2 regions of the Paenibacillus sp. GCM10028914 genome follow, and region 2 is predicted to be linked to the other one. Evidence: predicted binding sites of a transcription regulator. Region 2 holds the regulator's gene; the other holds the start of a gene.

Region 1 (3,578 bases), 160 kb from region 2:
CAAGAACAGCAGGAATCAAACCTTCACGCATGCAAAACACTCCTTTAATGAATGAATTGGAACGACCCTCTTTATTATGGGCGGTTACAGTGCTTTTATGTATAACAACAAAGACGCCCAATGAATTGGAGCGTCTCTAATCATTCTATTTCAGCCTAATCTATTGTGAATAAATAATAGGCAACAATATTAAATTCTGCAGATTTCATTTGGACAAAGCTCACAGTGGCAAATTTCCTGGAGTGCAGCTAAGTTCTTAATGACAATCATTCCGCTCGCATACTCAACAACTTCTTTTTTTCGTAGATCGCTAAGCATACGGTTTACGCTCTCACGCGTTGCACCGATCATATTCGATAAATCGGTATGGGTGATTTTTTTGTTAATCAGGATCGAATTGTCCGCCTGCGTTTCTCCATATGTGTTGCTAAGGCGGATGAGGGTGGAACTAAGAGCGCCTGGCTTACCATACATCATTAAATCTCTGAACTTGGTTTGGGTAATGCGGTGATGGATACCCATCCATTTCATGAAATCAATAGCAAAATCACAGTGTTGGCAAATAAGAATTTCTAAATCTTTATGTTCAATGACCCCGACTTCAGTTTCTTCAAGCACTTCGGCCGAAAAACTATGTTTCGTGCTAAAGAAAGGATCGGCTTGGCCTACCATATCGCCCGCTTGGTACATATATAGGATTAGTTCTTTACCTTCGTCAGTGGATTTAGTCAATTTAATACGTCCACGCTTAATGTAATACAATTTGTCGGAGAAGTCGCCTTCCCAAAATAGATGTGAACCTTCTGGTATTATACGATCCTTCATACTTACAAGGAGTCGGTTGAGATTTTGCTCTGAGAAACAGCTAGTATTTCCTTGGGTTTCAATGACACAATCCAAAGTTTTCATGTCTATATCCCCTAACTCTAAATTTTTCTGTTAAATTTAAATAAATTATAACGTGAATACATTCACTTGTGGGATGTGAAAGAGAGGAAAAAGTGGCGATATTTCAAACATTGTGATGAATTTCACTAGAAACAATGAAATAGAAGTGTAAGAAAACACAGACAAGTGGGGAATTAAGCTGGATGTAAGCGCTTGTAATTATTTCTGAAAAAAACTTTTATCTTTGTGAAAAAATTCACTATCTTTTTGGAGAACCCTGTGATATTATCGAAGTACAGAGAGATAAAAAACATTTTTTTACAGGAGGATGAGGGAAATGGCTGTTAAGAACAATGGAGTTACGGAGATTAAGCAACAGGAAACTGCAAAAGATTACATTCAAGGATTGATCAATAAGGCGAATCGAGCTAGTGAGCAGTTTAAAGCTCTGAATCAGGAACAGATTGATGAAATCGTTCAAGCCATGGCATTAGCTGGTCTAGATAAACATATGTATTTGGCTAAAATGGCCGTGCAAGAAACAGGCCGGGGTGTTTACGAAGACAAAATCATCAAGAACATGTTCGCAACCGAGTATATTCATAACAGTATTAAATACGAGAAAACGGTTGGCGTCATTGAAGACAATCCTTACGGTAATTACCAGAAGATTGCTGAACCTGTAGGCATCATTATGGGTATCACTCCAGTAACGAATCCAACATCAACAACGATTTTCAAAGCACTCATTGCGATTAAGACCAAAAACCCAATTATCTTTGGATTCCATCCATCCGCACAAGCGTGCAGCCGGGAAGCAGCTAAAATTTTGCTGGAAGCTGCAGTGAAGCATGGCGCTCCTGAAAACTGTATTCAATGGATTGATGCTCCTTCCATGGATAAAACGAATACGCTGATGAATCACCCTGATGTTGCTTGTATTTTGGCTACAGGTGGATCTGCAATGGTTAAGGCAGCATATAGCTGCGGTAAACCAGCTCTCGGTGTGGGTCCTGGTAACGTACCATGCTTTATTGAAAAATCGGCCGATCTTGATCAAGCTGTTAATGACCTCATCCTCTCGAAAACATTTGACAACGGTATGATCTGTGCATCGGAACAGGCCGTTATTATAGAAGAAACAATTTTTGAACAAGTGAAGAAAAAAATGATTGCGAGCGGTTGTTACTTCGTAAACAAAGAAGAAGCAACTAAACTGACCGCAGGTGCAATCGTGGCTGAGAAATGTGCGGTAAATCCTGCAATCGTTGGGCAGCCAGCAACTAAGATCGCTAAAGATTGCGGCATTGATGTACCTGAAGGTACGAAGATTCTTGTAGCGGAGATCGACGGTGTAGGACCAAAATTCCCATTATCAGCTGAGAAGCTCAGCCCGATTCTTGCCTGCTATAAAGTGAAGAACGCAGAACAAGGGATTGAACGTGCTGCAGAAGTCGTTGCTTTTGGCGGAATGGGTCACTCTTCGGTAATTCATTCGAATAATGAAGAAATCATTCAAAAGTTCTCGGATCGTATGCAAACTTGCCGCGTGCTGGTAAATCAACCGTCTTCGCAAGGTGGTATTGGTGACATTTACAACACAAACTTACCATCGCTCACGCTCGGCTGTGGATCGTATGGACGAAATGCTACATCTTCGAACGTAAGTGCAGTTAATCTGATCAACGTGAAAAGGGTGAATCACCGTACCGTGAATATGCAATGGTTCAAAGTGCCGAACAAAATTTATTTTGAAAAAGGGTCGACTCAATACCTTGCCAAAATGCCGGATATCACTCGTGTAGCAATCGTTACTGACCCAATGATGGTGAAGCTGGGTTATGTAGAAAAGGTTGAGCACTATTTGCGTCAGCGCCAGGTACCGGTTGCTATTGAAGTATTCTCGGAGGTAGAACCAGATCCATCGACAACAACAGTTGAGCGCGGTGCTCAAATGATGAAGAGATTCCAACCGGATTGTATCATTGCACTCGGTGGAGGATCGCCGATGGATGCTGCCAAGGCAATGTGGCTGTTCTATGAATACCCAGATACAGATTTCAACAACCTGAAACAAAAATTCATGGATATTCGTAAACGGATCTATAAATATCCTCGTCTTGGACAAAAAGCGAAGTTCGTTGCGATTCCAACGACATCGGGTACAGGTTCGGAAGTAACTTCGTTCGCGGTTATTACAGATAAAGTACAAGGCAATACGAAGTACCCTCTGGCTGACTATGAGCTGACTCCAGACGTAGCGATTATTGATCCTGAGTTCGTGTACAGCTTACCTAAAACAGCTGTTGCTGATACAGGTATGGACGTACTAACGCATGCAATTGAAGCTTATGTATCCGTCATGGCTAATGATTATACAGATGGGCTTGCAATCAAAGCCATTCAGCTCGTATTCCAGTATCTTGAACAGTCGGCTTTGACTGGTGATAAGCTAGCTCGTGAAAAAATGCACAATGCTTCGACGCTTGCTGGTATGGCGTTTGCCAACGCATTCCTGGGTATCAACCACAGTTTAGCTCATAAATGGGGCGGTCAGTACCATACAGCTCACGGACGCACCAATGCGATTCTGATGCCTCACGTCATTCGCTACAATGCGAAGAAACCGACGAAATTTGCAGCATGGCCTAAATACACACATTTTGTTGCCGATGAAAGATATGCAGAGA
Region 2 (3,578 bases):
TTGCGGATGTAGTCATTACGAATCATTCAAAACTCTTCACGGATGTGAAGGCAAATCATCAGCTATTACCTGCATATGAACGCCTGGTGATTGATGAAGCTCATCATCTGGAAGACGTAGCGGGTAAGCATCTAGGTCTTAACTTGAAATATTTTTCGGTAGTACATACCCTTACACGGCTTTATAAGGATAGTCGTAACGGACAGCTACCGGCTTTGCGTCAATTATTACAAACTTCGGCCCATGAAAAGGCGGGGGAATGGACGTCAGTTATAGATCGGATCTTTCCTGATCTTATAACGGTTAAGGAGACTTGGGATCGTCTAAATGACAATCTGTTTAATATTCTTCCTGAACGCGGAGATGCATCAGGGGAGACGGGGCAGTTTACGCTTCGGCTTACTCCTTCGAAGAAGCCTAAGGACTGGGATAGCTTAACCGAGCTTGAGAATCAAATTCATCTAATCTTAGGTGATGTCGTTCGTAAGGGAGATACGCTCACATCAGAGATACGAGAAGAATTGGATGACTATAGTGCTGATAGCTTAATAACCGATATCAATGGACTTTTCAAGGATCTTGCCTCACATCGAGAGAATTTGAAGTTTTTTATGACTTTAAACGATGAGGGTATTGTTTACTGGATGGAGGCTAACGGGAATTTTCGAAGTAAGTCTCTTCAGATGTATGCGGTGCCTGTCGATGTAAGTGGACAACTGAAGGAATTGTTTTTCGATAAAAAACAAAGTGTGATTCTGACATCTGCAACACTTTCTGTTGATAAATCATTCCAGTACATGATCGATAATTTAGGGCTACAGGAAGCTTCAGACCTGGGACGTCTTAACACGGTCCAACTGCCTTCGCCTTTTAACTACAGAGAGCAGGCACTGTTGTTAATTCCAAGAGATTTCCCGAGTGTCAAGGGCACAGTGGGAGATCCGCTTTTCGTAAATACACTTGTTCAGTCCCTTAAAGATGCCGCAATGGCAACTAAGGGAAGAATGCTGGTGTTATTTACTTCATATCGGATGCTTCGACAGGTCTATGAACCATTGAAAGAAGCATTATCATCAAGTGACATTGCGGTTCTTGGACAAGGGATGGACGGAACGAGCAGAACCAAACTGATTCGCAGATTTCAGGACAGCAGCGCGTCGGTTCTTCTGGGTACCAGCTCATTCTGGGAAGGGGTAGATATCCCAGGTGAAGCTTTGACGTGTCTTGCAATCGTTCGTTTGCCGTTTCAACCGCCTAATCATCCATTAGTGGAAGCGAAGAGTGAGCTGCTCCAGCAACAGAAGAAAAATCCATTCATGAAGCTTTCAGTGCCACAGGCTGTTATTCGTTTTAAACAAGGATTTGGGCGACTTGTACGGACTGCACAAGACAAAGGGATTGTCATCGTATATGATACCCGTGTAATTGAATCCTATTATGGAAAACATTTTTTGTACTCACTTCCAGGGCCTAAAATGGAACATATGCCAACGGAGCAAATGGTACCTCGTATTACGGAATGGCTTCATGGAGAAGGAACAGTATAATAACAAGTCGAATTATAATTTGACATTATCATTAGGGGGAGCATGCATGAAATCGGATAAAATATCAGAGGCCGTTGTTCGCAGACTGCCCGTTTACTTGCGCTATTTGAATGAGCTTCATATTCGTGAGGTAGCAACTGTGTCCTCACAAGAGTTAGGGCAAAAACTTGATCTAAACCCAGCACAAATTCGTAAGGATCTGGCCTATTTTGGAGATTTCGGTAGAAAGGGTATTGGATACGATGTCAGTTACCTAATCGAAAAAATCCGTCATATTTTAAAGCTGGATCAACAAATTAACGTAGTGCTTGTGGGTGCAGGTAATCTTGGACAAGCCTTGTCTAACTACAATGCTTTTCTGAAAGATAATATGAAAATTGTAGCTATTTTTGATGCATACAGTCCAAAAGTGGGCACCAAGATTAATAATATTGTTGTACAGCCAATGGAAGAACTGACGGCAACAATTAAAGAATATAACATACGAATCGGTATCATCACCGTTCCAGATGTGGAAGCGCAGGCTGTTGCCGATAATCTTATTTCGGCAGGTATTGAAGCGATTCTTAATTTCGCTCCAATCATTTTGAAAGCACCGCCTCATATCCGAATCCATACGGCTGACTTCACAACTGATCTGCAAAGTCTGGCCTATTACTTGGTTAATGGAAAGGAAGATACCGAACATGAAGAAGCATAAATGGATGATTACAAACGGTACCTTTGCCGTGCTACGGGAAGGAAAGTCTGTTCTCCGTGGTTATATGGTAGTTGAGGACGACCTAATTACCTATATCGGTGAAGAAAAGCCTGTAGTCGAGGAAGATATAGAAGTTATTGACGGTACACATCTCTTCTTCATGCCAGGGTTAATTAATACGCATGGTCATACAGCTATGTCGCTTCTTCGCGGACATGGAGATGACCTTGCTCTTCAAGTATGGCTTCAGGAGAAGATGTGGCCAATGGAAGCAAAGTTCACAGCGAATGATGTATACTGGGGAACGTCGCTTTCCGTAATTGAAATGCTTAAGGGAGGAACAACGACCTTCCTTGATATGTATGATCATATGGATCAGGTCGCTGCTGTAACGGAACAATCGGGTATGCGCGGGGTACTTACACGCGGCGTAATCGGTTTGTGTGCTCCTGATGTCCAGAAGCACAAGCTCGATGAGGCTATTGCCTTCGCAAAGGATTGGCATGGCGCAGCAAATGGTCGTATTACGACCATGATATCGCCGCATGCACCTTACACATGTCCTCCTGATTACATTGAAAAGTTCGTCCAGGCTGCTCATGATCTGGACTTACCCTTGCACACTCACATGTCGGAAACGACTACAGAAGTAGAGCAGAATGTTCAGGAATATGGATTAAGACCTGTAGCTCACTTGCAGAAGCTAGGATTTTTCTCCAGACCGGCACTTGTAGCTCACGGGGTTCATTTAACGGATGAGGAGATTGAGATTTTGGCGGCTCATCAGGTTGCGGTATCTCATAATCCGGGAAGTAACTTGAAGCTGGCAAGTGGTGTAGCAAGAGTACCAGAATTGCTTAAGGCTGGAGTAACCGTTTCTTTAGGTACTGATGGTCCTGCAAGCAACAACAACTTAGATATGTTTGAAGAAATGCGATTAGCTGCGCTCATTCATAAAGGTGTTACTGGTGATCCCACGGCAATTCCGGCTTCGGAAGCGTTGCGTATGGGTACTGAGTATGGTGCGAAGTCACTCTTCTTAGAAGGACTTGGAACTCTGGCTCCTGGAATGAAGGCGGATTTTATCGCGTTGAATACAGATCAAGCGCATTTCTTGCCACATACAGATTTCATCTCACACGCTGTTTATTCCGCAAGTGCAAAAGATGTTGAGCATGTTTGGGTAGATGGTAAACAGATCGTCAAGAATGGAAATTGCTTAACTTTAGATGAAGAGAAGATTCGCCGTGAAGCTCAAAGTGCATTCGAACGGTTGTTGACCCTCTAGAAAATAACAAGGGAGCGAGGGAACGCAGGTGAAGAAAAAGACA

What was found. Region 2 encodes Rex, which represses fermentation and respiration genes when NADH is low (regulators of the CRP and FNR family bind a similar motif). Its sites were predicted from a motif close to TTGTGAAATATTTCACAA; they were not measured.
Region 1: a site for Rex is predicted at 1,133-1,150, ahead of adhE (bifunctional acetaldehyde-CoA/alcohol dehydrogenase). Genes of this name have one in related genera too.

Annotation. Positions count from the first base shown of each region.
Region 1 covers NZ_JBHTFO010000018.1:637,074-640,651, forward strand. Annotated here, with positions in the region: gene ACFQV5_RS23500 (asparagine synthase) at 1-31, opposite strand, end outside; gene ACFQV5_RS23505 (Crp/Fnr family transcriptional regulator) at 190-909, opposite strand; gene adhE (bifunctional acetaldehyde-CoA/alcohol dehydrogenase) at 1,226-3,578, shown strand, end outside.
Region 2 covers NZ_JBHTFO010000018.1:802,073-805,650, forward strand. Annotated here, with positions in the region: gene dinG (ATP-dependent DNA helicase DinG) at 1-1,547, shown strand, start outside; gene ACFQV5_RS24400 (redox-sensing transcriptional repressor Rex) at 1,594-2,247, shown strand; gene ACFQV5_RS24405 (amidohydrolase) at 2,234-3,535, shown strand; gene ACFQV5_RS24410 (cell wall elongation regulator TseB-like domain-containing protein) at 3,564-3,578, shown strand, end outside.